Regions from separate parts of the Cronobacter turicensis genome, predicted to be linked through region 3. Evidence: predicted binding sites of a transcription regulator. Region 3 holds the regulator's gene; each other region holds the start of a gene.
What was found. Region 3 encodes sigma-54, which starts transcription at its own class of promoters, with help from an activator protein. Its sites were predicted from a motif close to GTTGGCACANNTTTCGCTNT; they were not measured.
Positions count from the first base shown of each region.

Region 1: AB8W27_RS01945 (gamma carbonic anhydrase family protein) is a predicted target of sigma-54. The motif match lies at 3,956-3,975, and genes of this name have one in related genera.
Region 2: glnK (P-II family nitrogen regulator) is a predicted target of sigma-54. The motif match lies at 3,372-3,391, and genes of this name have one in related genera.

Region 1 covers NZ_CP165997.1:390,924-401,117, forward strand. Annotated here, with positions in the region: gene dprA (DNA-protecting protein DprA) at 1-483, shown strand, start outside; gene smg (DUF494 family protein Smg) at 455-928, shown strand; gene AB8W27_RS01925 (type I DNA topoisomerase) at 952-1,494, shown strand; gene tsaC (L-threonylcarbamoyladenylate synthase type 1 TsaC) at 1,499-2,071, shown strand; gene aroE (shikimate dehydrogenase) at 2,075-2,893, shown strand; gene AB8W27_RS01940 (DUF1488 domain-containing protein) at 2,890-3,147, shown strand; gene AB8W27_RS01945 (gamma carbonic anhydrase family protein) at 3,123-3,680, opposite strand; rRNA gene AB8W27_RS01950 (16S ribosomal RNA) at 4,157-5,699, shown strand; tRNA gene AB8W27_RS01955 (tRNA-Glu) at 5,779-5,854, shown strand; rRNA gene AB8W27_RS01960 (23S ribosomal RNA) at 6,056-8,957, shown strand; rRNA gene rrf (5S ribosomal RNA) at 9,048-9,163, shown strand; gene metA (homoserine O-succinyltransferase) at 9,421-10,194, shown strand, end outside.
Region 2 covers NZ_CP165997.1:3,245,978-3,256,171, forward strand. Annotated here, with positions in the region: gene AB8W27_RS15600 (YbaY family lipoprotein) at 1-488, opposite strand, end outside; gene tesB (acyl-CoA thioesterase II) at 712-1,572, shown strand; gene amtB (ammonium transporter AmtB) at 1,665-2,951, opposite strand; gene glnK (P-II family nitrogen regulator) at 2,983-3,321, opposite strand; gene AB8W27_RS15620 (SmdB family multidrug efflux ABC transporter permease/ATP-binding protein) at 3,553-5,331, opposite strand; gene AB8W27_RS15625 (SmdA family multidrug ABC transporter permease/ATP-binding protein) at 5,324-7,099, opposite strand; gene AB8W27_RS15630 (Lrp/AsnC family transcriptional regulator) at 7,157-7,618, opposite strand; gene AB8W27_RS15635 (PLP-dependent cysteine synthase family protein) at 7,734-8,780, shown strand; gene AB8W27_RS15640 (hypothetical protein) at 9,179-9,616, shown strand; gene AB8W27_RS15645 (hypothetical protein) at 9,628-10,194, shown strand, end outside.
Region 3 covers NZ_CP165997.1:3,935,201-3,945,394, forward strand. Annotated here, with positions in the region: gene mlaE (lipid asymmetry maintenance ABC transporter permease subunit MlaE) at 1-41, opposite strand, end outside; gene mlaF (phospholipid ABC transporter ATP-binding protein MlaF) at 49-864, opposite strand; gene AB8W27_RS18815 (calcium/sodium antiporter) at 1,098-2,075, shown strand; gene kdsD (arabinose-5-phosphate isomerase KdsD) at 2,090-3,076, shown strand; gene kdsC (3-deoxy-manno-octulosonate-8-phosphatase KdsC) at 3,092-3,658, shown strand; gene lptC (LPS export ABC transporter periplasmic protein LptC) at 3,655-4,230, shown strand; gene lptA (lipopolysaccharide ABC transporter substrate-binding protein LptA) at 4,199-4,756, shown strand; gene lptB (LPS export ABC transporter ATP-binding protein) at 4,763-5,488, shown strand; gene rpoN (RNA polymerase factor sigma-54) at 5,584-7,023, shown strand; gene hpf (ribosome hibernation promoting factor) at 7,046-7,333, shown strand; gene ptsN (PTS IIA-like nitrogen regulatory protein PtsN) at 7,416-7,901, shown strand; gene rapZ (RNase adapter RapZ) at 7,966-8,820, shown strand; gene npr (PTS phosphocarrier protein NPr) at 8,817-9,089, shown strand; gene mtgA (monofunctional biosynthetic peptidoglycan transglycosylase) at 9,101-9,826, opposite strand; gene elbB (isoprenoid biosynthesis glyoxalase ElbB) at 9,823-10,194, opposite strand, start outside.

The DNA.
Region 1 (10,194 bases), 840 kb from region 3:
CGTAATCGTATCATCAGCGGATTGAGCGTTGGTGTGCTGGTGGTCGAGGCCGCGTTACGCAGCGGTTCACTGGTCACAGCGCGGTGCGCCGTTGAGCAAGGGCGCGAAGTTTTCGCGCTGCCGGGCCCTGTCGGTAATCCCGGTTGTGAAGGGCCGCACTGGCTGATTCAACAAGGCGCTATCGCCGTTACGCATCCTCAGGACATTATCGATTATTTACAAAACGAGCTGCCCTGGCTCAAGACTGTGAATTATTCACCGGATCAAGAGGAAGGTGCATTGCCATTTCCCGAGCTGTTGGCTAACGTAGGAGATGAGGTTACACCTGTTGACGTCGTCGCTGAACGTGCCGGCCAACCTGTGCCATTGACGGTAGCCCAGCTACTCGAACTGGAGTTAGCAGGATGGATCGCAGCTGTACCCGGCGGCTATGTCCGAGTGAGGAGGGCAGGCCATGTTCGACGTACTAATGTATTTGTTTGAAACCTATATCCATAACGAAGCTGAGATGCGCGTTGACCAGGATAAGCTGACGCGGGACCTGACGGATGCGGGTTTTGATCAGGAAGATATCTTTAATGCGCTGTTATGGCTGGAAAAGCTGGCGGATTATCAGGATGGTCTTTCCGCGCCGATGCAACTGGCGTCGGATCCACTCTCAATGCGTATTTACACCGCAGAAGAGTGCCAGCGGCTGGACGCCAGCTGTCGGGGGTTCCTGCTGTTTCTGGAACAAATTCAGGTGCTGAATCTCGAAACTCGTGAAATGGTTATTGAGCGCGTCATGGCGCTGGATACCGCCGAGTTTGATTTAGAAGATCTTAAGTGGGTCATCCTGATGGTGCTTTTTAACATCCCCGGATGTGAAAATGCCTATCAACAAATGGAAGAACTGCTCTTTGAGGTGAATGACGGTATGCTGCACTGATATTTTCAGCGCAGTGGTGAATTATGGCAAGGTCAGCACTCTTTTCAGTGCCCAAACACGAGCCCTGCCCAAAATGCGGGGCTGAACTCCTTATACGTTCCGGGAAGCATGGTCCTTTCCTGGGATGTTCGCATTACCCCGAGTGTGATTACGTTCGCCCGCTGAAAGGCCAGGCGGACGGTCACATCGTCAAAGTACTTGAAGGCCAGCAATGCCCGGTATGTGACGCGACGCTTGTGCTAAGGCAGGGGCGTTTCGGCATGTTTATCGGCTGCAGCCGTTATCCTGAGTGCGAACACACTGAACAAATCGACAAACCTGACGAAACCGCATTGCACTGTCCTCAGTGTAGCGATGGCCATCTGGTTCAGCGTCGGTCGCGCTTTGGCAAAACCTTTTATTCCTGCGATCGCTATCCGGAATGCCAGTTTGTGATTAATGCCAGACCGGTGGCAGGCGAATGCCCGGAATGCCATTATCCCCTCCTTATAGAAAAGAAAACCGCGCACGGCATGAAACGCTTTTGCGCCAGTAAACAATGTGGAAAGCCGGTAACGGCGGAATAAGACCGTGAAGAATAATCAGCCTGCGGACGCGATATCCTCTATCGTCGACGTCCTTAAAAAAGAACATGTCATCGCTTATCCAACAGAAGCGGTATTCGGTGTGGGATGTGACCCAGACAGCGAAACCGCCGTAAAACGACTGCTGGAATTAAAGCAGCGGCCCATGGAAAAAGGACTCATCCTGATTGCGGCAAACTTTGAGCAACTCAAGCCCTATATAGATGATGCAGCGCTGACGCCGGAACAGCGTGAAGCGGTGTTTGCCTGCTGGCCTGGGCCAGTGACGTTTGTTTTCCCGGCAAAGGCATCAACGCCCCGCTGGCTGACGGGCCGTTTTGACTCGCTGGCGGTTCGCGTCACGAATCATCCGCAGGTCATTGCGCTATGCGAAGCCTTCGGCAAACCGCTGGTATCGACCAGCGCCAATCTTTCCGGGCTTGAGCCATGCCGTACGGCGCAGGAAGTGCTGGCACAGTTCGGTGACGCTTTCCCGGTGTTGCATGGCGCAACGGGGGGGCGACAAAATCCTTCTGAGATCCGTGATGCGCTGACGGGTGCACTTTTCCGACAAGGGTAACGCATGGAAACCTACGCTGTTTTTGGTAATCCTGTCTCGCACAGTAAATCGCCGTTTATTCATCAGCAATTTGCGCAGCAGTTACAGATTACGCATCCGTACGGACGCGTACTGGCGCCGCGTGATAACTTTGTGAAGACGCTGGAAGACTTTTTCAGCGCGGGGGGAAAGGGCGCAAACGTGACGGTGCCTTTTAAAGAGCAGGCTTTTGCCCGTGCCGATGAACTGACGGAAAGAGCGGCGCTTGCCGGTGCGGTCAATACGCTGAAGCGGCTTGAGGATGGGCGTTTACTCGGCGATAACACGGATGGTATTGGTCTCTTAAGCGATCTTGAGCGCCTTGATATGATCCAGCCGCGTTACCGGATCCTGCTGGTGGGCGCTGGCGGCGCAGCGAGGGGCGTCTTGTTGCCTCTGCTGTCGCTGGATTGTGTGGTAACCATTACTAACCGCACCTTTGCCCGCGCGCAGGAGCTGGCGACGCTCTTTAGTCATACCGGCAGCGTAAACGCCGTCGCGCTTGCGGATCTGGCTGGTCATAAGTTCGATCTCATTATTAATGCCACTTCCAGCGGGATGCATGGTGAGATCCCGGCGCTTCCGGCGGCACTGATTGCGGAAAAAATGGCTTGCTATGACATGTTCTATCAGAAAGGCCTGACGCCGTTCCTGTCATGGTGTCAGACACAGGGCGCAACGCATCTCGCGGACGGGCTGGGTATGCTGGTGAGCCAGGCGGCGCACGCGGTTCTGCTCTGGCATGGCGTCCTGCCGGAAGTTGTGCCGGTGATTGAGAAGCTCAAGCAGGAGCTGGCGCAATGAATCAGGCGATTCAGTTCCCGGATCGTGAGCACTGGGATGAACGGCGTCAGGTCGTGTGTTTTCCGGCGTTGGTCAATGGACTGGTCCTTACCTGTGCGATTCCGCAGTCTGTGCTGGTGGCCCGTTTTTCTGGTGAGTCGCCCGATGAATGGATCGCGGCATTCCGACAGCACCGTTGGGATCTTGAAGAAGAAGCTGAGCAGCTTATCGCTGCTCAGGAAGAGGATAATCAGGGCTGGGTCTGGCTCTCCTGAGCCAGATACTCATCTTTCCACTTCACATAGTTATTTGCCGAGTAGCGCAGCCCTTCGCGCTCTGCGTCTTTTAACGGGCGAATCTGCTTTACCGGGCTGCCAAGATACAGGTAACCGCTTTCCAGACGCTTATCCTGCGGCACCAGGCTTCCGGCACCTATCATCACGTCATTTTCTATAATGGCGCCGTCAAGTACGATCGAGCCCATGCCGACTAGCACGCGATTGCCAATGGTGCAGCCATGCAGCATGACCTTATGCCCAACCGTAACGTCTTCGCCAATAATGAGCGGATTACCCTCAGGGTTATAAGAAGATTTATGCGTGACATGTAACACGCTGCCATCCTGAATATTCGTGCGCGCGCCAACGGCAACATAATTGACGTCTCCGCGGATCACCACCAGGGGCCAGACGCCTACATCGTCAGCCAGTCTAACATCGCCAATCACTACGCTTGAGCTATCCACCATTACGCGCTGGCCTGTGCCGGGAAAGGTATTTTTATAAAGACGTAATACAGAAGAAGACATAATCGCCTCGGTTTCTTATCAAGAGTAAGAAGACTTTGGTTGGATTTAAGGCAGTGTGCAAGCGTAAATGCGCCTGTTCGTTGAGCAGATCGCGCGGGATCGCAGCAATGAGCATGAAAAAACAGCAGTTGAAAGAAAAGATCGAAAAAAAGGTTGTGCTGAAAACTGAGATCCCTATAATGCGCCTCCATCGAGACGGCAATGTGAAGCACTTCACGAAATGGCCGGCGCGATAAGAGAAAAATCCTGAAATTAAGGGTTGACTCTGAAAGAGGAAAGCGTAATATACGCCACCTCGCGACAGCAGGCTGAAAGCCTTGTCGCACCGCTCTTTAACAATTTATCAGACAATCTGTGTGGGCACTCGGGGCACTGATATCTTAACGTCTTCGGACGATAAATGAATATCAAGTCTCAAGTGAACAACAGTTAATTCATTACGAACTAACAGTTTAATTCTTTGAGCATCAGACTTTTAATTGAAGAGTTTGATCATGGCTCAGATTGAACGCTGGCGGCAGGCCTAACACATGCAAGTCGAACGGTAACAGAGAGCAGCTTGCTGCTCTGCTGACGAGTGGCGGACGGGTGAGTAATGTCTGGGAAACTGCCTGATGGAGGGGGATAACTACTGGAAACGGTAGCTAATACCGCATAACGTCTTCGGACCAAAGTGGGGGACCTTCGGGCCTCATGCCATCAGATGTGCCCAGATGGGATTAGCTAGTAGGTGGGGTAAAGGCTCACCTAGGCGACGATCCCTAGCTGGTCTGAGAGGATGACCAGCCACACTGGAACTGAGACACGGTCCAGACTCCTACGGGAGGCAGCAGTGGGGAATATTGCACAATGGGCGCAAGCCTGATGCAGCCATGCCGCGTGTATGAAGAAGGCCTTCGGGTTGTAAAGTACTTTCAGCGAGGAGGAAGGGATTGTGGTTAATAACCGCAGTCATTGACGTTACTCGCAGAAGAAGCACCGGCTAACTCCGTGCCAGCAGCCGCGGTAATACGGAGGGTGCAAGCGTTAATCGGAATTACTGGGCGTAAAGCGCACGCAGGCGGTTTGTTAAGTCAGATGTGAAATCCCCGGGCTCAACCTGGGAACTGCATTTGAAACTGGCAAGCTTGAGTCTCGTAGAGGGGGGTAGAATTCCAGGTGTAGCGGTGAAATGCGTAGAGATCTGGAGGAATACCGGTGGCGAAGGCGGCCCCCTGGACGAAGACTGACGCTCAGGTGCGAAAGCGTGGGGAGCAAACAGGATTAGATACCCTGGTAGTCCACGCCGTAAACGATGTCGACTTGGAGGTTGTGCCCTTGAGGCGTGGCTTCCGGAGCTAACGCGTTAAGTCGACCGCCTGGGGAGTACGGCCGCAAGGTTAAAACTCAAATGAATTGACGGGGGCCCGCACAAGCGGTGGAGCATGTGGTTTAATTCGATGCAACGCGAAGAACCTTACCTGGTCTTGACATCCAGAGAATCCTGCAGAGATGCGGGAGTGCCTTCGGGAACTCTGAGACAGGTGCTGCATGGCTGTCGTCAGCTCGTGTTGTGAAATGTTGGGTTAAGTCCCGCAACGAGCGCAACCCTTATCCTTTGTTGCCAGCACGTAATGGTGGGAACTCAAAGGAGACTGCCGGTGATAAACCGGAGGAAGGTGGGGATGACGTCAAGTCATCATGGCCCTTACGACCAGGGCTACACACGTGCTACAATGGCGCATACAAAGAGAAGCGAACTCGCGAGAGCAAGCGGACCTCATAAAGTGCGTCGTAGTCCGGATTGGAGTCTGCAACTCGACTCCATGAAGTCGGAATCGCTAGTAATCGTGGATCAGAATGCCACGGTGAATACGTTCCCGGGCCTTGTACACACCGCCCGTCACACCATGGGAGTGGGTTGCAAAAGAAGTAGGTAGCTTAACCTTCGGGAGGGCGCTTACCACTTTGTGATTCATGACTGGGGTGAAGTCGTAACAAGGTAACCGTAGGGGAACCTGCGGTTGGATCACCTCCTTACCTGAAAGATACAACCTCGTAGTGCTCACACAGATTGTCTGATAGAAAGTAAAGAAGCAGGGTTGTCTGCGAAAGCGAAGTCCCTTTCGTCTAGAGGCCCAGGACACCGCCCTTTCACGGCGGTAACAGGGGTTCGAATCCCCTAAGGGACGCCACCTGCTGGTAATGAGTGAAAGGCGTTACCGATTAATATCTCAAAACTGACTGTAAAGTCATGTTTGAGATATTTGCTCTTTAACAATCCGGAACAAGCTGAAAATTGAAACAGACATGCTGTTGCATTTCTCCGTAATAAGGAATGCGCGGTGTGTCAGAGTCTCTCAAACTCGCAGCACGAAGACTTCTTCGGGTTGTGAGGTTAAGCGAACAAGCGTACACGGTGGATGCCCTGGCAGTCAGAGGCGATGAAGGACGTGCTAATCTGCGAAAAGCGTCGGTAAGGTGATATGAACCGTTATAACCGACGATGTCCGAATGGGGAAACCCGGTGCACTCTGGTGCATCATCGTTTGATGAATACATAGTCAAACGAGGCGAACCGGGGGAACTGAAACATCTAAGTACCCCGAGGAAAAGAAATCAACCGAGATTCCCCCAGTAGCGGCGAGCGAACGGGGAACAGCCCAGAGCCTGAATCAGCTTGTGTGTTAATGGAAGCGTCTGGAAAGTCGCACGATACAGGGTGAAAGTCCCGTACATGAAAGCACACAGGTTGTGAGCTCGATGAGTAGGGCGGGACACGTGATATCCTGTCTGAAGATGGGGGGACCATCCTCCAAGGCTAAATACTCCTGACTGACCGATAGTGAACCAGTACCGTGAGGGAAAGGCGAAAAGAACCCCGGCGAGGGGAGTGAAACAGAACCTGAAACCGTGTACGTACAAGCAGTGGGAGCCTTCGTAAGAGGGTGACTGCGTACCTTTTGTATAATGGGTCAGCGACTTATATTCTGTAGCAAGGTTAACCGTATAGGGGAGCCGAAGGGAAACCGAGTCTTAATTGGGCGTTAAGTTGCAGGGTATAGACCCGAAACCCGGTGATCTAGCCATGGGCAGGTTGAAGGTTGGGTAACACTAACTGGAGGACCGAACCGACTAATGTTGAAAAATTAGCGGATGACCTGTGGCTGGGGGTGAAAGGCCAATCAAACCGGGAGATAGCTGGTTCTCCCCGAAAGCTATTTAGGTAGCGCCTCGTGAACTCATCTCCGGGGGTAGAGCACTGTTTCGGCTAGGGGGCCATCCCGGCTTACCAACCCGATGCAAACTGCGAATACCGGAGAATGTTATCACGGGAGACACACGGCGGGTGCTAACGTCCGTCGTGAAGAGGGAAACAACCCAGACCGCCAGCTAAGGTCCCAAAGTCATGGTTAAGTGGGAAACGATGTGGGAAGGCCCAGACAGCCAGGATGTTGGCTTAGAAGCAGCCATCATTTAAAGAAAGCGTAATAGCTCACTGGTCGAGTCGGCCTGCGCGGAAGATGTAACGGGGCTAAACCATGCACCGAAGCTGCGGCAGCGACACTATGTGTTGTTGGGTAGGGGAGCGTTCTGTAAGCCGTCGAAGGTGTGCTGTGAGGCATGCTGGAGGTATCAGAAGTGCGAATGCTGACATAAGTAACGATAAAGCGGGTGAAAAGCCCGCTCGCCGGAAGACCAAGGGTTCCTGTCCAACGTTAATCGGGGCAGGGTGAGTCGACCCCTAAGGCGAGGCCGAAAGGCGTAGTCGATGGGAAACAGGTTAATATTCCTGTACTTGGTGTTACTGCGAAGGGGGGACGGAGAAGGCTATGTTGGCCGGGCGACGGTTGTCCCGGTTTAAGCGTGTAGGCTGACTTTCCAGGCAAATCCGGAGAGTTAAGGCTGAGGCGTGATGACGAGGCACTACGGTGCTGAAGTGACAAATGCCCTGCTTCCAGGAAAAGCCTCTAAGCATCAGGTAACATCAAATCGTACCCCAAACCGACACAGGTGGTCAGGTAGAGAATACCAAGGCGCTTGAGAGAACTCGGGTGAAGGAACTAGGCAAAATGGTGCCGTAACTTCGGGAGAAGGCACGCTGACATGTAGGTGAAGCCCCTGCGGGTGGAGCTGAAGTCAGTCGAAGATACCAGCTGGCTGCAACTGTTTATTAAAAACACAGCACTGTGCAAACACGAAAGTGGACGTATACGGTGTGACGCCTGCCCGGTGCCGGAAGGTTAATTGATGGGGTTATCGCAAGAGAAGCTCCTGATCGAAGCCCCGGTAAACGGCGGCCGTAACTATAACGGTCCTAAGGTAGCGAAATTCCTTGTCGGGTAAGTTCCGACCTGCACGAATGGCGTAATGATGGCCAGGCTGTCTCCACCCGAGACTCAGTGAAATTGAACTCGCTGTGAAGATGCAGTGTACCCGCGGCAAGACGGAAAGACCCCGTGAACCTTTACTACAGCTTGACACTGAACATTGAGCCTTGATGTGTAGGATAGGTGGGAGGCTTTGAAGCGTGGACGCCAGTCTGCGTGGAGCCAACCTTGAAATACCACCCTTTAATGTTTGATGTTCTAACCTGGCGCCGTGATCCGGCGTGGGGACAGTGTCTGGTGGGTAGTTTGACTGGGGCGGTCTCCTCCCAAAGTGTAACGGAGGAGCACGAAGGTCAGCTAATCCTGGTCGGACATCAGGAGGTTAGTGCAATGGCATAAGCTGGCTTGACTGCGAGAGTGACGGCTCGAGCAGGTGCGAAAGCAGGTCATAGTGATCCGGTGGTTCTGTATGGAAGGGCCATCGCTCAACGGATAAAAGGTACTCCGGGGATAACAGGCTGATACCGCCCAAGAGTTCATATCGACGGCGGTGTTTGGCACCTCGATGTCGGCTCATCACATCCTGGGGCTGAAGTAGGTCCCAAGGGTATGGCTGTTCGCCATTTAAAGTGGTACGCGAGCTGGGTTTAGAACGTCGTGAGACAGTTCGGTCCCTATCTGCCGTGGGCGCTGGAGAATTGAGGGGGGCTGCTCCCAGTACGAGAGGACCGGAGTGGACGCATCACTGGTGTTCGGGTTGTCATGCCAATGGCACTGCCCGGTAGCTAAATGCGGAAGAGATAAGTGCTGAAAGCATCTAAGCACGAAACTTGCCCCGAGATGAGTTCTCCCTGAGACTATAAGTCTCCTGAAGGAACGTTGAAGACGACGACGTTGATAGGCCGGGTGTGTAAGCGCAGCGATGCGTTGAGCTAACCGGTACTAATGAACCGTGAGGCTTAACCTTACAACGCCAAAGAAGTCTGGCGTGTTGAGAGAGATATTCAGCTTGTGACGGATAATGTTCATGGCGAAAGCGGTGAACAGACAGAATTTGCCTGGCGGCTGTAGCGCGGTGGTCCCACCTGACCCCATGCCGAACTCAGAAGTGAAACGCCGTAGCGCCGATGGTAGTGTGGGGTCTCCCCATGCGAGAGTAGGGAACTGCCAGGCATCAATTAAAGAACCCCTCAGCGCCGCTGAGGGGTTTTTGCTTTTTAGCGCTCAGGAGAAAACAGATACGACTTAGCCGCTGCCCGCTTCACCATCACTCACGCCTTTCTACCGGCCTCTTATACTTAACACCGCAGCATCAGTCCCCTTGAAACATTTTCACCTTTCGTACTCCCGCTCGACATTCGTGCCATTCCTGGTTATTGTTGGCTGTCTGGATGTCTAAACGTATAAACGTATGTTGTGAGGAAAAGGTTATGCCGATTCGGGTGCCTGATGAGTTACCAGCCGTCAATTTTCTGCGTCAGGAAAATGTCTTCGTGATGACCACATCACGCGCCAGCGTTCAGGAGATCCGACCACTCAAGGTTTTGATCCTGAATCTGATGCCCAAGAAAATCGAAACGGAAAATCAGTTCCTGCGGCTTCTCTCTAACTCCCCTCTGCAGGTGGATATCCGCCTGCTGCGTATCGACAGCCGTGAATCACGCAACACGCCTGCGGAGCATCTCAATAACTTCTATTGTAATTTCGAAGATATCTGCGACGACAACTACGATGGTCTCATCGTCACCGGCGCCCCGCTGGGTCTGGTAGAATTTAATGATGTCGCCTACTGGCCGCAGATCCAGCAGGTGCTCGAGTGGGCGAAAGAGCATGTGACCTCCACGCTTTTTGTCTGTTGGGCCGTACAGGCGGCGTTAAATATCCTCTATGGCATTCCCAAACAGACGCGGCAGGAGAAAATCTCCGGCGTTTACGAGCACCACATCACGCAGCCGCACGCGCTGCTGACCAAAGGGTTTGACGATTCTTTCCTGGCGCCGCATTCGCGTTATGCTGATTTCCCGGCGGCGCTTATCCGCGACTATACCGATCTCGATATTCTGGCCGAATCGGAAGAGGGCGACGCTTACCTGTTTGCCAGTAAAGACAAACGTATCGCGTTCGTTACTGGCCATCCCGAGTATGACGCCTTAACGCTTGCCGGCGAATATTTCCGCGATGTTGAGGCCGGCCTGGCGCCGCCT
Region 2 (10,194 bases), 690 kb from region 3:
CCAGCCTGTACCGGCACGGCGGTCTGCTGCACCGGCACCAGCGTCAGGTCGATTTTGGTACCGCCCTGGTTCACCGCAGGCTGCACGCGGTCGGTGATAAACACCAGTTTATTGTCAACCGTGATGGCCGCACTCAGCAGAATGCGGGCATTCGGCTGAATGTCAGACGGGTTAAACGGCAGCACGAAGCTGAACGGCGCCTGTTTGCCTTCGGTACGCACGACTTTCTGCGCCAGTACTTTCGACGGCGCATTTGCCTGGGTGGCGTCCGAGAGCGTTACGGTCAGCGCGGCATCCGGCGGCAGGGCCACTTTCTGGCGGATCCATACGGTCCCGGAAACGTTCGGCTGTTTAATGACCGGCTTCGTCGCGACGCCGGAGGTATTCGGGTTCGGGGCTGGAACAGCGATATCGGCACTTTTATCCTGCGCGCAACCAGCCAGAGCAACGGCAACGGCTAAACCACTTAACATGTGCACGAGTTTCATGGCGTTCTCCTTATTTTCATTCCACCAGTAAGCGCCTGGCACTCACCAGCGTGAGCTGTCACAACATGTTTGTCGGGCTAAGTGTGGCACATATCACTAATTTTCGCCTGGAAACGGGGCGCTATTAAGATTATTGAACCCCTCTGACCAGTTCTCTTTCTGCGTTATAATCGGAATATATTATTCGCACAGCTGTGCATTCCCCGGTAGCAGAGGACCCTTTATGAGTCAGGCGCTGAGCAATTTACTCGCGTTATTAAATCTGGAAAAAATCGAAGAAGGGCTTTTTCGCGGCCAAAGCGAAGATCTCGGATTACGGCAGGTGTTCGGCGGACAGGTCGTCGGACAGGCGCTGTATGCCGCCAAAGCGACGGTACCGGAAGATCGTCTCGTCCACTCGTTTCACAGCTATTTCCTGCGCCCCGGCGACAGCCAGAAACCCATCGTCTATGACGTGGAAGTCCTGCGCGACGGCAATAGTTTTAGCGCCCGGCGCGTGGCGGCCATCCAGAACGGAAAGCCGATTTTCTATATGACCGCCTCATTCCAGGCGCCGGAAGGCGGCTTCGAGCATCAGAAAATCATGCCGCCCGCGCCTGCGCCTGACGGGCTGAAATCGGAAACTGAAATCGCCCGCTCGCTGGCGCATCTTCTCCCGCCGCAGGTGAAGGACAAATTCCTGTGCGATAAGCCGCTGGAGATCCGCCCGGTGGAGTTTCACAACCCGCTGAAAGGCCATACGGCGAAACCGGAGCGTCAGGTATGGATGCGCGCCAACGGGCAGATGCCGGATGAGGTGCGCGTGCACCAGTCGCTGCTCGGTTACGCATCGGACTTCAATTTTCTGGTGGTGGCGCTGCAACCGCACGGCGTTGGCTTCCTGGAGCCGGGAATGCAGGTGGCGACGATCGATCACTCGATGTGGTTCCACCGTCCGTTCGATATGAACGAATGGCTGCTTTACAGCGTGGAGAGCACCTCCGCCTCCAGCGCCCGTGGTTTTGTGCGCGGCGAGTTTTATACGCAGGATGGCGTGCTGGTCGCCTCGACCGTGCAGGAAGGCGTGATGAGAAAACGCGGGTAAGCGCACCCGCCTTTTTACATTAACCCCACCTCTCCCCATAAAAAAACCTCCCGCATGCGGGAGGTTTTTGTGCTCTGGAGATAACCCAACTATCAGGCGTTGTAGGCATTCTCGCCGTGGCTGTTGACGTCCAGCCCTTCGCGCTCCTGCTCTTCGGAAACGCGCAGGCCAACTGTCAAATCCGCGGCTTTGTAAGCGATAAACGCCACCACGCCGGACCACACTACGGTAATCGCAATACTCTCAAGCTGCACCAGCACCTGATGGCCCATCGTCACACCCTCGGCGAAACCCACGCCGCCGAGCGACGTGGAGGCGAAGATACCGGTCAGGATGCAGCCCACGATGCCGCAGACGCCATGCACGCCGAACACGTCGCACGGGTCGTCAACGCGCAGCCAGCGTTTCAGCATGGTCACGCCCCACAAGCCTGCCAGACCCGCCGCGATACCCACGATAAGCGAGCCGCCAACGCCGATGTAGCCGCACGCAGGCGTCACGCCCACCAGACCGGCAATGGCGCCGGAGCAGGCGCCCAGCAGCGATGGCTTACCGCGCAGCGCCCATTCGCCAAAGACCCAGGCAAGAATGGCCGCCGCCGTCGCGACAACGGTGTTCACAAACGCCAGGCCCGCGATTTCGTTGGCCGCGCTGGCGGAGCCAGCGTTAAAGCCGAACCAGCCGAAGTAAAGGATCGCGGTGCCGGTAAAGACCATCGGCAGGTTATGCGGTTTAAACGCTTCTTTGCCAAACCCGACGCGTTTGCCGACCAGATACGCGCCCACCAGGCCCGCCACAGCGGCGTTAATGTGTACTACGGTGCCGCCTGCGAAATCCAGCGCGCCGTGAGACGCCAGCAGACCGCCGCCCCAGACCATATGGGCAATCGGCACATAGGAGAAGGTGAGCCACACCGCCACGAAAATCACTACCGCCGAGAAGCGGATGCGTTCCGCCAGCGCGCCGACGATAAGCCCTACGGTGATACAGGCGAAGGAGCCCTGGAACGCGACGTGAATGTACTGATAGAAGCTGCCCATCAGGTCGGTAATTTTGATGCCCTTCAGCAGCAGCCAGTCGACGTTGCCAAAGAAGCTGCCGCCGCTGCCGAACGCCAGCGAGTAGCCATACACCACCCACAGCACGCAAACCAGCGCGAACGCGACGGAAATCTGCGTCAGCATCGAGAGCACGTTTTTCGCGCGAATAAGACCGCCGTAAAAGAGCGCGAGGCCGGGGATCGTCATAAACAGCACCAGCGCGGTGCAGATCATCATAAAGGCGTTATCGGCTTTATCCGCTACTGCGGGCGCCGCCAGGGCAATGCCCGGCAATAAAGCAAGCAGGCCGAAACCCGATTTAAAGGCTGTGTGTTTCATCTTGTGCATTCCTGTAACGGTTGGCCAGAAATCAGAGAGCCGCTTCGTCGGCTTCGCCGGTACGAATACGAATCACGCGTTGCAGTTCGGCGACAAAAATTTTGCCGTCGCCAATTTTACCGGTCCACGCGGCCTTGCTGACCACCTCGATAACCTCATCCAGTTGATCGTCTGCGATCGCCACGTCGATTTTTACTTTAGGCAGGAAGTTCACACTGTATTCGGCGCCGCGGTAAAGCTCGGCATGGCCTTTCTGGCGCCCGAACCCTTTCACCTCGGTGACGGTAAGCCCCTGAATGCCAATGGTGGAGAGTGCTTCACGCACGTCTTCCAGTTTGAACGGTTTGATTACCACGGTAACCAGCTTCATAGATCCCCTCCAGTCAGAAATGGGTAATTCGGCAGCGACGATAAACAGGTAAAGCAAGCGGCGTGCCAGGAATAGAAACGCGGGCGGCGGCAGCACAAACCGCAGGAGGAAGGCGTCGTTAAACGGCGTGTTACGGGGAATAAAAGCAAAAACGCACCATGCCGGTGCATGGTGCGTTACATTTTTGCACCACAAAGGATGCGTGTTAGCAGAACGCGTAATTTTGGTGCGTCAGGCGCTGAGCGGTTCCTCTTTCGCCGCAGCCTGTAACTCTTCGCCGGCAAGCTGGAGCTGATACATCTGCCAGTAGCGTCCGCGCGCCGCAAGCAACGCCTGATGACTGCCCCGCTCCACCGCCTGCCCGCGATGCAGCACCAGAATGGTGTCCGCCTCCACGATAGTCGAGAGACGGTGCGCGATAACCACCAGCGTCGTATGCGGACGGATAGCCGCCAGCGCGTGCTGAATCGCCTGTTCGGTACCGGAATCGATGTTCGCAGTCGCTTCGTCGAGGATCAGGATCTGCGGCGCGTCCACCAGCACGCGCGCCAGCGCCAGCAGCTGCTTCTGCCCGACGGAGAGATTGTTGCCCTGCTCGCCGAGACGAGTATGAATGCCGTCGCTCATCCCGCGCGCCAGTTCGGCGAGTTGTACCGTTTCCAGCACCGCCCATACCCGCGCTTCGTCGATGTCGCGCCCGAGCGTAACGTTCGCGAAGAAAGAATCGGCAAGCACGACAGGATCCTGCTGCACCATCGCCACGCCTTTGCGCAGCACGCCATGGCTGAGCGAGGCAAGCGGACGGCCATCGAGGCGGATTTCGCCCGACGTGAGCGGGTAGTAGCCCATCAGCAGACTCGCCAGCGTGCTTTTGCCGCTGCCGGTATGCCCGACCAGCGCCACAAAGTGACGTGACGGCACCGAGAGCGAAATGTCTTTCAGCACCAGCTGATCGTCGCGATAGGCGAAAGAGACGTTATCCACCTCAATCGCCCCGCTCGCCAGCGGGCGCTCATCATGGCCGTAGTCCTGGCGCGGCCTGTCCATCAGCTCGAATACGCGTTCGCCCGCCACCAGCGCCTGTTGCAAAATCGACTGCTGGGTGGTGAGCTCGATCAACGGCTCGTTAAGACGACCCAGATAGCTGATAAATGCGTAGAGCACGCCCACCTGAATCGTCCCGGCGGCGGTGAAGCCGAACAGCATCAGCAGCCCGCACAGCACCAGCGCTGAAAAGAGGCTCAGCAACGGGCGCAGCAGAAAGCCGTCCAGGCGCAGCGTCTGCATGCGCGCCAGATAGTGTGAATGGCTGGCGGCGTTCATGCGCTCGCCAAAACGGGTCTGCTGGCGAAACTGCTGAATAACATTCATCCCGCTGATGACTTCATTAAAGCCGTCGTTAATATCCGCCAGATAAGTCCGCACCCGGCGCACAATCGGCGTGCTGTAGCGCTGATAAATCGTCATCACGATAAGCACCGCCGGGAAGATGGTGATGGCCACCAGCGCCATGCGCCAGTCGAGGCTGAACATCGCCACCAGCATCGCGCCGATCAGCGCGGCGCTGCGCAGCACCGTCGCCACCACCGTGACATAGAGATCGCGGATCACTTCGGTATCGTTAGTGACGCGCGAAATCAGCTGCCCCACCGGCTGGGTATCGAACGCGCTGAGCGGCTGGCGCAGCGCGGCGTCCATTACATCAGTGCGCAGCTGCTGCACCACGCCTACCGCCGTCTGGTTAAACAGCAGCGCCTGCCAGTAATGCAGCCCGGCGGCGAGGATTTGCAGCAGCACATAGGCGAACGCCAGCCCGGCCACCAGCCCCAGCGGCAGCTGGTTTTTCGCTACCAGATTATCGATGAAATAGCTGATGAGCGCAGGCCCGGTCACTTCCGCCGCCGCCGCGACCCAGAGCATCAGCACCGCGCCGCCGAGCGGTTTACGCCACGGCGAGCCATACGCCAGCAGACGTTTCAGCGTCGACCAGCTCTTTACGGTATTACGCATTCAGCGCCTCCTCGTCGTTCTCTTCCGGCGCGTCGTCCAGCGCCGCTTCGAGCTGCTGATAGCGATACATATCCCGATACCAGCCCGGCTGAAGCGCGAGCGCCTCGTGCCGCCCGCGCTGCGCCACCTGGCCGTGTTGCAGCACCAGAATTTCGCTGGCTTCGGTCAGCGCCGAGAGCCGGTGCGCGCTGATGATTACCGTGCGGTTTTCGCCCCACTGGCGCAGGTTATGCAGTATCTGGTGTTCGGTGCGGCCATCGACCGCGGAAAGCGCGTCGTCCAGCACCAGGATTTCGGCCTCCAGCAGCAGCGCGCGGGCAATGGAGATACGCTGCTTCTGGCCGCCGGAGAGCATGACGCCGCGCTCGCCGACCTGGGTGTCATACCCCTGCGGAAGACGCAGAATATCGTCATGCACGCAGGCGAGTTTCGCCGCCTGTTCTATCTCTTCCTGCGTGGCGTCAGGCTTGCCCAGCGCGATATTGCTGCCGACCGTATCAGAGAATAAGAACGGCGTCTGGTTGACGACCGCAAGCCGCCCTCGCCAGTCATCCAGATGCACGCGCGCGAGCGAGACGTCATGAAACGTTATCTCCCCCTGGTCGAGATCGAAATGGCGCTGAATAAGCGACAGCACGCTGGTTTTCCCGGCGCCTGTCGGGCCGCACAGTCCCAGCATCTGGCCGTGTTTCAGCGTGAATTGCACATTATGCAAAGTGGCGCGGGCGGCATGCGGGTAGCGGAATTCACGGATAGCGACTTTCAGCACGCCGCGCCCGGCGGGCAGCGACGCCTGGCCATCTTCCACCACCGGCGCCTCCGCCAGCAGCGCGCGAATGCGGCTGTATGCCGCGCTGCCGCGCTCGACAATGTTAAACATCCACGCCAGCGCCAGCATCGGCCAAATCATCAGGCCAAGGTACATCATAAAGCTGGTGAGCTGGCCGAGCGTCAGCGTACCGTTCATCACCATCCAGCTGCCGCCGCCGATGGCCAGCAGGTTCGCCATGCCAATCGCGATATAAATCGTCGGGTCGAAACGGGCGTCCACGCGCGCCACGCGCAGGTTTTTCACGCCGGTATCGCGCGCGTCTTCAGAAAATAGCGTCGACTGCCTGTCTTCCAGGCCGAACGCCTTGATCATGCGGATGCTGGTCAGGCTCTCCTGGGTTCTGTCGTTGAGCGACGAGAACGCCGCCTGCGCGGCTTTAAATCGGTTGTGCAATTGATCGCCGTAACGCTTGATGACAATCGCCATCACCGGCATCGGCAACAGCGCCAGTAGCGTGAGCTGCCAGCTAATCTGGGTACACATGATGACCAGCACCGCGCAGCCCATGACCAGCGAATCGACCAGCGTCAGTACGCCCTCGCCCGCGGCGAAGACCACGCGGTCCACGTCGTTGGTGGCGCGCGCCATCAAATCGCCCGTGCGGTGACGCAGATAGAACTCCGGATGCTGGCGGCTGAGCTGACGGTAGAAATCGCGTCTGAGTTCGACGGCCAGTTGATAGGACGCGCCAAAGAGCAGTACGCGCCAGACGTAGCGCAGCAGATAGACAACAATCGCAATCACCACCAGCAGGCCCACCCACAGCAGCACCTGGCGCGTGGTGTAGTGGTGTTGGGTGACGCCATCGACAACGTAGCCCACCACTTTTGGCGGCACCAGTTGCAAAATGGCGATAACAATAAGCAGGGCAACCGCGCCGAGGTAGCGACGCCACTCCCGGCTAAAATACCAGCTTAACTGAGCAAATAATCGCACGCGAAATTCCTGATTGGTCTGATGATAAAGCGCGGATGTCGTGGCGAGCCAGACGGTTCAGCGCTTAAGCGGCAGGGCCGTGGTGTATTTTATCTGCTCCATGGCGAAGCTCGAAGTGACATCTGACAGCCCCGGCACCCGGTTAACCAGACGTTTATAAAAGTCGTCATAGCTTTTCATATCGGCTACCTGTACCCGCATAAGGTAGTCGTATTCGCCCGCCATGCGCCAGAAACCGAGCACTTCCGGCATCTCTTCAACCACCGCGACAAACTGACTGTACCAGTCGCTGCTGTGATGCTGCGTTTTAATCAGCATAAAGGCGGTGAGGCCGAGGCCGAGTTTTTCCGGGTCGAGCAGCGCGACACGCTTAATAATATAGCCGTCATCTTCGAGCCGCCGAAGCCGCTTCCAGCAAGGCGTTGTCGTCAGATTAACGGCATCGGCGAGCGCCTGCAAAGAAAGCGTCGCGTCCTCCTGAAGCAGCGCCAGCAGCCTGCAATCAATTTTATCTAACATTACCGATTCCTGTAGAAAATTTTTCTCCCATACCAGCAACTGACAGGCTAAAAGGCAACTTATTTTCCTGTCAGATGCTTTACGCTGGGCACAAATTGATAAACCGGAACGAATCATGTCCAGCACCTGGGTTCACCACGCCATTAATGAGATCCACGCCGACGCCCGGCGTTCTGCGGATACCCATTTGATCCGCTTTACCCTGCCCGCGTTTCCGGGAATCTGGTTCTATCTGAAAGACGAAAGCACGCACCCTACCGGCAGCCTGAAGCACCGTCTGGCGCGCTCGCTGTTTTTATACGGCCTGAGCAACGGCTGGATCCGCGAAGGCACGCCGGTTATCGAGGCGTCATCCGGGTCCACCGCGGTTTCGGAAGCCTGGTTCGCTCGCATGCTGGGCCTGCCGTTTATCGCCGTGATGCCCGCCTGCACCGCGCGGCGCAAAGTGGAGCAGATTGAATTTTACGGCGGTCGCTGCCATTTCGTGCAGAGCGCCTGCGAAATTTACGAGGCGTCGGAAGTACTCGCCCGCGAGCTGCGCGGCCGCTATATGGATCAGTTTACCTTCGCCGAGCGCGCGACCGACTGGCGCGGCAATAACAATATCGCCGACAGTATTTTCCGCCAGATGAGCAACGAGCCGCACCCGGTGCCCGATTATATTGTGATGAGCGCCGGCACTGGCGGCACGTCCGCCACCATTGGCCGCTACCTGCGCTATCAGGGACACGAGACGCGCCTGATGGTGGTCGACCCTGAAAACTCGGTCTTTTACGATTACTGGCAGCAGCGCGACGGCGGGCTGAAAAGCAGCGTCGGCAGCCGCATCGAGGGGATTGGCCGCCCGCGCGTCGAGCCCTCTTTTATTCCCGATGTGATAGACGAGATGTTACAGGTGCCAGACGCGGCGAGCGTGGCGGCGATGCAGTGGCTGAGCGAGCTGCTGGGCCGCAAAGTGGGCGCCTCCACCGGCACCAATATGTGGGGCGCGCTACAACTGGCGGCGCGAATGCGTGAGGAAGGCCGCAGCGGCGCTATCGTCACGCTGCTGTGCGACAGCGGCGAGCGGTATCTGGAAACCTATCACAACCCGGAATGGGTGGCGGCCACCATTGGCGATATCTCGCCCCGGCGCGCCGCTATCCATGAACTTTTGCGTTAAGCGAAGGACTGGCGGGACACGAGCGGCGCTGATGCGCCGCTTTTTTTAGATAATCTGTTTCTGGAAAACCCGCTCGTTTATATTAGTTTCCCAAATGTAAAAAAAAGCCATCATAAAAATTAACCACTAAGCTGCCGCTCTGCCTTCTCATCCATCAATAAATCAAATGAAACATCATTTATTATTTTCTTAAGAAATAAACCAATCACTTTTAAGAATTTATTAAAATCTATCTTCATCAACTCTGTATAAAATCAGCATTCTTTCTCCCGGTATGCTGGCATAACGCCGCGCGCTTCTCGCGGTTAGTCAGTCTATTACTGGACACATTTCGGGTCATCCCGGCCAGATTGCGCAGGGATAGCTGGCATCCTGTAATCAGACAGATAAGAGATAATATGTTCAATAACAAAAGCATTTATATGGCTGCGATGATGATGTCTTTAAGCGCCTGCACCACCGCGCCTAAAAGCGCACCGGTGAAAAGCACCGCGCCGCAGGCGGCAAGCGTCTCCGCGCAACCTTCGCCGACGCCGGTTGAATCCATGAATCAGCTTGCGCCGGTGAGTAACGATACTAAATCGCGTCTTGAGCGCTGCCTCGCTGAAACTAAACACCTCTCGGATATTAATCGTGAAAAATATCGCGAGCAGATAGACACGCTATATCGCAGCATTAAAGCGACGCAATATTACGCCTCTATCAGTAACGATCTGTCCAATATTATGGTGGATACCATTACGCCGCTGTATCAGTTCCGTGTTAATGACGCCTGCAATACGATTTCGCAGTCTCTGCTGGCCGAACTGAAAAAAGGCGCAGGGCTGGCTAAATGAGAGGTGATGGGATGAAGGGAAGAATAAAAAGCCGCCTCACCGCGCTCGCCGCTTTGCTGGCGCTCGCACTGAGCGGGCAGTCGTCCTGGGCTGCGCAAAATAGCGCTGCCGCTCAGGGTAATGATTTTCTGTCGTCAATTCAGCAGATTGAAGTGAAGCAGATAGACTTCCCGGAACCCACCCGGCGCGCGCAAACGCCGTCGGCGTCGCGCGCGCAAATCAACGATCTTCAGCAAGAGATCGCCCGCCTGAAAAAACAGCTGAAAGCGGCGGAGCAGGAGAAGAAAAGTCTCAGCGCGCCTGGCGACCTCCAGGCGCAAAACGCGCAGTTGCTGAAAGACAACAGCGCGCTTGCGAAAGAGAACGAGCGTCTCACCCGCAGCCAGCAGAGCGCACAGCGCGAACAGGGCGCGACCAGCACACAACAGGCCGCACGCATCGAAGTGCTGGAGCAAAAAGCCGCGGAACTTCAGGCCGCGCTTGCCAGTAAAACCACAGAGCTTGCGCAGCTGAAAAAAGCGAGCGCGGGCCACTCCGCAAGCGAAAGCACACTGCAAAAGCAGATAGCGCGTCTTGAA
Region 3 (10,194 bases):
AGCCCGCGTTGCCCCATCGACGCCAGTAAATTTAACAGCATGAGCAGACTAACTCCCTGTTGGCGAAATCAGATCGTGGTGATAATCCCCGGCGGGATAGCGGAAAGGCACCGGCCCGTCGGCGATGCCGTCGAGGAACTGGCGCACGCGTGGATCGGCATTCTCTTGTAACGCCTGGGCGCTGCCCTGCGCGACAATCCGTTTGTCGGCGACGATATACGCATAATCCGCAATGCTCAGGACTTCCGGCACGTCATGCGACACCACCACACAGGTGACGCCAAGCGCGCTGTTCAGCTCGGAAATCAGCTTCACCAGCACACCCATGGTAATGGGGTCCTGACCGACGAATGGCTCGTCGAACATAATGAGATCCGGCTCCAGCGCAATAGCGCGCGCCAGCGCGGCGCGACGCGCCATGCCGCCAGAGAGTTCAGAAGGCATCAGCTTTGCGGCGCCGCGCAGCCCTACGGCTTCAAGCTTCATCATCACCGTGCTGCGCAGCAGCGGCTCCGGCAGACGGGTATGCTCGCGCAGCGGGTAGGCGACGTTTTCAAAGACGTTCAGATCGGTAAACAGCGCGCCGGACTGGAACAGCATGCTCATGCGCTTGCGCACTTCATAAAGCCGCGAGCGGGACATGGCGGGAATATTTTCGCCATCAAACAGGATTTCGCCGCAGTCAGGCGCGATTTGCCCGCCAATCAGGCGCAGCAGCGTGGTTTTACCAATCCCTGACGGCCCCATAATGGCCGTTACCTTACCGCGCGGGACGGTAAGCGAGATATTATCAAAAATAGATCGGTTGCCGCGCGTAAAGCTCACGCCGCGCACGTCAATCAATGTCTCACCGATCTGGCTCATCAACGCATCCTTCAAGGTTCGCAGAGTTGTTCATAATGGCGCCAGTCGACACCGCAAAGGGGGTATTTTTACAGAATATCCCCGTATGAGGTTAGCGAAAGCTGGCATTTGTTTTACTTTTGGCGCGCATCTGGTCAAAATTAAGAGTTTACTTCGTTCCTTAACGATCCGTATGCGCGGCCAGCAACTCAGGCACAGTGGACCGGCGATTATACCTGAAGAAAGGACTTTGCATGCTTTTAGCTACGGCGCTGTTGATTATTGGTTTGCTATTGGTGGTCTATAGCGCCGATCGTCTGGTTTTCGCCGCCTCGCTACTCTGCCGCAGTCTGGGCGTGCCGCCATTGCTGATTGGCATTACCGTGGTGGGTATCGGCACCTCTCTGCCTGAAATGATTGTTTCCGTCGCCGCCGCGCTGCATGGCGAAACCAGCCTCGCCATCGGCACAGCGATAGGGTCGAATATCACTAATATTTTGCTGATAGCCGGCTTAACGGCGCTGCTGCGCCCGCTGGCGGCGCACTCGTCGGTGCTGCGCCGCGAACTCTCCGCCATGCTGATTGTCAGCGCGCTGGCGGGTCTGGTGCTGTGGGATGGCGAACTCACCCGCGCCGAAGGCATCTGGCTGTTGCTCATCGCCGCCGCCTATTTATGGTTTATCATCCGCCTGGCTCGCCGGGCCGAGCGTCAGGGGAATGACAGCCTGACGCGCGAACAGCTTGCCGAACTGCCCCGCGAAGGCGGACGCTCGGTCGCGTTTCTCTGGCTTGGCGTAGCGCTCATTATTATGCCCATGGCGACGCGCATGGTGGTGGATAACGCCACCGTCCTGGCCCACGGTTTCGCCATCAGCGAGCTGACGGTCGGCCTGACCGCGATTGCTATCGGCACCAGCCTGCCGGAACTGGCGACCGCTATCGCGGGCGCGCGAAAAGGTGAAGACGATATCGCCATTGGCAATATCATCGGCTCGAATGTTTACAATCTGGCTATCGTGCCTGGCCTGCCCGCGCTGCTGGCGCCCGGTCATTTCGATCCGTTGGCTTTCACGCGCGATTACGGCGTTATGCTGCTGGTCAGCGTTATTTTCGTGATGCTGTGCTGGCGTCCTGAGCGGTATCTCGGTAAAAAAACCGGCGCCGGATTATTATGTGGGTTTATCGTTTGGATGGTGATGCTGTTCTGGGCGTCGCCGCGTCTTGTTGGATGAATCGGAATCGCATTATGTCGCAACTAGATTTACCGCCAGGTTTTGACTTTGAACAGGCCGGGAAAGATGTCCTGACTATTGAGCGCGCCGGCCTGGAACATCTGGATCAATACATTAACGCCGACTTTGCCCGCGCCTGCGAAAGCATGTTCTACTGCCGCGGCAAAGTCGTGGTCATGGGCATGGGCAAATCGGGGCACATCGGAAAAAAAATAGCGGCCACGCTCGCCAGTACCGGCACGCCGTCGTTCTTTGTGCATCCGGCGGAGGCGAGCCACGGCGATTTAGGCATGGTAAGCGCGCAGGATATCGTAATTGCGATTTCCAACTCCGGCGAGTCCAACGAAATCCTGGCGCTCATCCCGGTGCTGAAACGCCTTCAGGTGCAGCTTATCTGTATGACGGGCCGTCCGGAGAGCGCGATGGCCAAAGCGGCGGATATCCATCTGTGCATAAAAGTGCCGCAGGAAGCGTGCCCGCTCGGCCTTGCGCCGACGACCAGCACGACCGCGACGCTGGTTATGGGTGATGCGCTCGCGGTCGCGCTGCTGAAAGCGCGCGGCTTTACGCCAGAAGATTTCGCGCTCTCGCACCCTGGCGGCGCGCTCGGGCGTAAGCTGCTGCTGCGGGTTAACGACATCATGCATACCGGTGATGAAATCCCGCACGTCAGCAAAGAGGCTTCTCTGCGCGATGCGCTTCTGGAAATCACCCGCAAGAATCTTGGCATGACGGTTATTTGCGATGACCTGATGAAAATCGACGGCGTCTTTACCGATGGCGACTTGCGCCGCGTCTTCGATATGGGCGGCGATCTGCACCAGATGAAGATTGTCGATGTCATGACGCCAGGCGGTATCCGGGTGCGTCCGGGGACGCTCGCAGTCGATGCGCTTAACCTGATGCAGTCGCGCCATATTACTTCCGTCATGGTGGCTGATGGCGACCAGTTGCGCGGTGTGATACATATGCATGATTTGCTGCGCGCAGGCGTGGTGTAACAAAGGAAAGGTTTAATGAGTAACCCTGATGGCGCCATCTCTACCTGCTATGGGCCGGTGAGCGCGCAGATCATTGCGCGGGCGGCGCAAATCCGCCTGCTGATTCTGGATGTCGACGGCGTGATGTCCGACGGCCTGATTTACATGGGCAACAGCGGCGAAGAGTTAAAAGCCTTCAACGTGCGCGACGGCTACGGCATTCGCTGCGCGCTGACGTCCGGCATTGAGGTCGCGATTATCACCGGACGTAAAGCGAAACTGCTGGAAGATCGCTGCGAGACGCTCGGCATTACGCATCTTTACCAGGGGCAATCCGATAAGCTCATCGCTTACCGGCAACTGCTGGAAAAGCTGGCGCTTTCTCCAGAAAATGTGGCTTATGTCGGCGATGATTTGATTGACTGGCCGGTAATGGCGCAGGTCGGGCTAAGCGTCGCGGTAGCGGATGCGCATCCGCTGCTCACGCCGAAAGCCGATTACGTCACCCATATTGCAGGCGGCCGCGGCGCGGTGCGCGAAGTGTGCGATCTCCTGCTGCTGGCGCAGGGCAAACTAGATGAGGCCATAGGGCAATCCATATGAGTAAGACCAGACGCTGGGTAATTATCCTGCTGGCGCTGGCCGCGCTGGTGCTGATTGGCATTAACCTGGCCGATCAGGATGAGGCCGGCCCAACGACGGTAAACAGCAACGAGCCGACCTATCAGAGCGAGCAGTCGAATACCGTTGTCTATAGCCCGGAAGGCGCGCTGAACTACCGCCTGGTCGCGCAACACGTTGAATATTTTTCCGAAGACGGCGTCTCCTGGTTTACACAGCCGGTAATGACCACCTTCGATGCCAATAAAGTGCCGACCTGGTCGGTCAAGGCGGATCGTGCCAAACTGACCAATGACAGGATGCTCTATCTCACCGGTCATGTGGAAGTGAACGCGCTGACGCCCGATTCACAGTTACGCAAAATTACGACCGACAAGGCGGAGATTAACCTGGTCACCCAGGACGTTACCTCTGATACGCTTGTTACTCTTTACGGCACCAGCTTTAATTCCAGCGGCCTGAAAATGCGCGGGAACCTTCGCAGCAAAAATGCCGAGCTGATTGAAAAGGTTAGAACCTCCTATGAAATCCAGAATAAACAAACTCAGCCTTAATCTCGTACTGACCAGTACGCTGCTGGCGGCAGGCTTCCCGGCGTTCGCGCTGACGGGCGATACCGAACAGCCTATCCACATTGAATCTGACCAGCAGTCGCTGGATATGCAGGGCAATGTCGTCACCTTCACCGGTAATGTCGTGGTAACGCAGGGCACGATTAAAATCAACGCCGATAAAGTCGTCGTGACGCGCCCGAGCGGTGATAAAGGCAAAGAGGTGATTGACGGTTACGGCAATCCGGCCACGTTCTACCAGATGCAGGACAACGGCAAACCGGTGAAAGGCCACGCCTCCACAATGCACTACGAGTTGCAAAGCGATTTCGTGGTGCTGACCGGCAACGCCTATCTTGAGCAGCTCGACAGCAACATCAAAGGCGACAAAATCACGTATCTCGTGAAAGAGCAGAAGATGCAGGCGTTCAGCGAGAAAGGCAAACGCGTCACCACCGTACTGGTGCCATCGCAGCTGCAAAATAAAGACGGCGCCGCTCAGGCGCCGGCCCAGAAAAAGAGTAATTAAACCCCTATGGCAACCCTCATTGCGAAACACCTGGCAAAAGCCTACAAAGGCCGCCGCGTAGTGGAAGATGTCAGCCTGACGGTAAATTCAGGCGAGATTGTCGGCCTGCTTGGCCCCAACGGCGCGGGCAAAACCACGACGTTCTATATGGTGGTGGGCATCGTTCAGCGCGACGCGGGCGACATCATCATTGATGATGAAGATATCAGCCTGCTGCCGCTGCACGCCCGCGCGCGTCGCGGCATCGGCTATCTGCCGCAGGAAGCGTCGATTTTCCGCCGCCTGAGCGTCTATGACAACCTGATGGCCGTCCTGCAAATTCGCGACGACCTCAGCACCGAGCAGCGCGAAGATCGCGCCAAAGAGCTGATGGAAGAGTTTCACATCGACCATCTGCGCGACAGCCTCGGCCAGTCGCTCTCCGGCGGTGAACGCCGTCGCGTCGAGATTGCCCGCGCGCTGGCCGCGAACCCGAAATTCATTCTGCTTGATGAACCGTTCGCCGGCGTCGACCCGATTTCGGTCATCGACATTAAACGCATCATTGAGCATCTGCGCGACAGCGGCCTCGGCGTGCTGATTACCGACCACAACGTGCGTGAAACGCTGGCGGTCTGCGAGCGCGCTTACATCGTCAGCCAGGGCCACCTTATCGCCCACGGCACCCCTGAAGATATCCTGCAGGACGAACAGGTTAAACGCGTATACCTTGGGGAAGAGTTCAGACTCTGATAGGGTAGAGCAACAGGCAGAAACGGCGCGCTACCCGGCGCGCCCTGCCGCAACAGGTCTTTTGACGTTTACACCTGAGGATTTTTGCTCTGAATATGAAGCAAGGTTTGCAACTAAGGCTAAGCCAACAGCTCGCCATGACGCCGCAGTTGCAGCAGGCCATCCGCTTGTTGCAATTGTCCACGCTGGAGCTTCAGCAGGAGCTGCAACAGGCGCTGGAGAGCAATCCCCTGCTTGAGCAAACCGACATTCACGACGAAATTGCCACTCAGGAAACGCAGGACAGCGAAGGGCTGGATACTGCCGAAGCGCTGGAACAAAAAGAGATGCCCGACGAGCTGCCGCTTGACGCCAGCTGGGATGAAATCTACACCGCGGGCACCCCGTCTGGCACCGGCACTGACTATATCGATGACGAGCTGCCGGTTTATCAGGGCGAAACCACCCAGAGCCTGCAGGATTACCTGATGTGGCAGGTGCAGTTAACGCCCTTTACTGATACCGATCGCGCCATCGCCACGGCGATTGTCGATGCGGTGGACGATACCGGCTATCTCACCGTAACGGTGCAGGATATTCTCGACGGCATGGGCGATAACGATGACGACATCGGCCCTGAAGAGATCGAAGCCGTACTCAAGCGCGTTCAGCGTTTCGATCCGGTAGGCGTCGCCGCCCGCGATCTGCGCGACTGCCTGTTGATCCAGCTTTCGCAGTTTAGCGCCGAAACCCCTTTTCTCGCGCAGGCGCGCCAGATCGTCAGCGATCACCTCGATCTGCTGGCCAATCATGATTTCCGCAGCCTGATGCGTGTCACACGCCTTAAAGAAGACGTGCTGAAAGAAGCGGTCAATCTTATTCAGTCGCTCGATCCGCGCCCCGGACAGTCGATCCAGACCGGCGAGCCGGAATATGTCATCCCGGACGTGCTGGTGCGCAAGCATAACGGCCGCTGGACGGTCGAACTCAATGCCGACAGCATCCCCCGGCTCAAAATCAATCAGCAGTACGCCGCCATGTCTGGCAGCGCGCGTAACGAATCCGACAGCCAGTTCATCCGCAGCAATCTTCAGGAAGCTAAATGGCTTATCAAAAGTCTGGAGAGCCGTAACGACACGCTGCTGCGCGTCAGCCGTTGCATCGTCGAACAGCAGCAAGCGTTCTTCGATCAGGGCGAAGAGTATATGAAGCCGATGGTGCTGGCCGATATTGCTCAGGCGGTTGAGATGCATGAATCCACCATCTCCCGCGTCACCACGCAAAAATATCTGCACAGCCCGCGCGGCATCTTTGAATTAAAGTATTTTTTCTCAAGCCACGTGAACACTGAGGGCGGCGGCGAAGCCTCGTCCACGGCAATCCGCGCGCTGGTGAAAAAGTTGATTGCAGCGGAAAACCCCGCGAAACCCTTAAGCGACAGCAAGCTAACGTCTATGCTGTCAGAACAAGGAATCATGGTGGCCCGCCGTACCGTTGCGAAGTATCGAGAATCTTTATCCATACCGCCGTCAAATCAGCGCAAACAGCTGGTCTGACCCAACCGATAAGGAAGACACTATGCAGCTCAACATCACAGGACATAACGTCGAAATTACTGAAGCGTTGCGCGACTTCGTTAACGCCAAGTTCGCCAAGCTGGAGCAGTATTTCGAAAGGATTAATCAGGTCTATATTGTGCTGAAGGTGGAAAAGGTGACCCAAATCGCCGACGCCACCCTGCATGTGAACGGCGGGGAGCTGCATGCCAGTTCGGAAGGGCAGGATATGTACGCCGCGATTGACGGTTTGATTGATAAACTGGCGCGGCAGCTCACTAAACATAAAGATAAACTGAAACAACATTAATTGTCCGGGCGTTGCGCTGGGACATCGGCGGCTCGCGGCCCGTGCGGCGAGCCGCCGCACCAGAAAACGCTTAGGTGAAATTATGATGAATAATGATACGGCTCTGCCATTGAGCAATGTTTTAAACCAGGAATGCACCCGCAGCGGCGTACACTGCCAGAGCAAAAAACGCGCCCTGGAGATTATCAGCGAGCTGGCGGCAAAGCAGCTCAGCCTGCCGCCGCAGGTCGTCTTTGAAGCGATCCTCACCCGTGAGCGGATGGGCAGTACCGGAATTGGCAACGGCATCGCCATTCCGCACGGCAAACTTGAAGAAGATACGCTGCGCGCCGTCGGCGTTTTCGTCCAGCTCGAAACGCCCATCCCTTTCGACGCCATTGATAACCAGCCCGTCGATTTACTCTTTGCATTGCTGGTGCCGGCAGATCAAACCAAAACGCATCTGCATACGCTCTCTCTGGTGGCCAAAAGACTGGCGGACAAAACGATTTGTCGCCGTCTGCGCGCCGCGCAAAGCGATGAAGAGCTCTACCAGATAATCACTGAAACCAGTGAAGAGAATGAATGACCGTGCCGAGAGGCACAACCCAGGAGGCACCGGTTACCCGGTCTGAAGTGTGGAGAAACAGCAGATGGTTCTGATGATCGTCAGTGGACGTTCAGGGTCAGGGAAATCGGTCGCCCTGCGTGCACTGGAAGATATGGGGTTCTACTGCGTCGATAACCTGCCTGTCGTGCTGCTGCCTGAACTGGCGCGCACGCTTTCGGAAAGGCAGATATCCGCCGCGGTGAGCATCGACGTTCGCAATATGCCGGAATCCCCGGAGGTGTTTGAGCAGGCGATGAACAACCTGCCGGACGCGTTCTCTCCGCAACTGCTGTTCCTCGACGCCGATCGCAATACGCTAATCCGCCGCTACAGCGACACGCGTCGCCTGCACCCGCTCTCCAGCAAAAATTTGTCGCTGGAAAGCGCCATTGATGAAGAGAACGATTTGCTGGAGCCGCTGCGATCGCGGGCGGATCTTATCGTCGATACGTCGGAAATGTCGGTGCATGAACTGGCGGAGATGCTGCGTACCCGTCTGCTGGGCAAGCGCGAGCGCGAACTTACGATGGTGTTTGAGTCATTCGGCTTTAAACACGGCATTCCTATCGACGCCGATTACGTTTTCGACGTGCGCTTCCTGCCGAACCCGCACTGGGACCCGAAACTGCGCCCGATGACCGGCCTTGATAAGCCCGTCGCGGCGTTTCTCGATCGCCATACGGAAGTTCACAACTTCATCTACCAGACGCGCAGCTATCTGGAACTCTGGCTGCCGATGCTGGAAACCAACAATCGCAGCTATCTGACCGTCGCGATTGGCTGTACCGGCGGTAAACACCGTTCCGTCTATATCGCCGAACAGCTGGCGGACTACTTCCGCTCGCGCGGTAAAAACGTTCAGTCCCGTCATCGTACGCTGGAAAAACGCAAATCATGACCGTAAAACAGACCGTTGAAATCACCAACAAGCTCGGGATGCACGCCCGTCCGGCCATGAAACTGTTTGAGCTGGTGCAGAGCTTTGACGCGGAAGTGTTGTTGCGTAATGAAGCGGGCACGGAAGCGGAAGCCAGCAGCGTCATCGCGCTGCTGATGCTGGATTCCGCACAGGGCGGGCATATCGAGATTGAAGCCACCGGACCGCAGGAAAAAGAAGCGCTGGCGGCCGTCATCGCGCTGTTTAACGCAGGCTTTGACGAAGACTGACCGCCCTGCCCTCAGCGCAGCGTATGCTGCGCCATAAACGATTCTCCGCCAAGCTGGCGCATCTGGCGCAAAATCCACTGCTGACGCGCCCGCACATAGCCTGAAGGCGCGGTCGCCTTATAGCGCAGCGGGTTTGGCAGCACCGCCGCCAGCAGCGCGGCTTCTGATGCCGAAAGGCGGCTGGCGGGCTTATTGAAATAGCGCTGTGACGCCTCTTCCACGCCAAACACGCCATCACCGAATTCCGCGATATTCAGATAGACCGTCAGAATGCGGCGCTTGCTCCAGACGGTTTCGATGCCAAGCGTTAAGCCCGCTTCCAGCCCCTTACGCAGCCAGCTGCGCCCATCCCACAGAAACAGATTCTTGGCCGTTTGCTGCGACAGCGTGGAAGCCCCGCGAATGCGGCTGCTCCGCTCGTTATGCGAGACGGCTTTCTGGATCGCCGCCACGTCAAACCCCCAGTGCTCCGGGAACCGCTGGTCTTCCGCCGCGATGACCGCAAGCCCCATCCAGGGTGAAATCTCATCCATACTCACCCAGTCGGAGTGGGCCACGTAGCTGAAATCGCCGCTAAACCACGCGGAGAACTGCCGCTCAACCATGACCGCCGAAAAGGGCACCGGCACCACGCTGAACAGCAAAATACCTGCGATCCAGACGCCGAGCACCGCCAGCACTGCACGCAGCGCCAGCCGCCGCAGGCGCACGAACAGCGAACCGCGCGCTTTACTCATTCGCACATCGCCACCAGGCGCGCCACCAGTTTCTCAATACCTGCCGCCGCCTCGTCGATGCTTTCCGCCAGCATATAGGCGGGGGTGGTCAGCACTTTGTTATCTTCATCCACCACAATATCGTCCACAGGGCACGGCACATGCTCCCCGCCCATCTCTTCCACCAGCTCAGCGGTGTCAATATCGGTGCCGATAGTCAGACGCAGAGGCGCGGCGACAATTTTCGGCAGCATCGCGGGCGCGATACAGATAAAGCCGAGCGGTTTGCCGGCCGCGTGCATCGCACTCGCCAGGGCGTGAAGCGCAGGGTCCACGGCGCACTCGCTGCCGCGCGTGGCGAAATCACACAGGTTTTTGGCCGCGCCAAA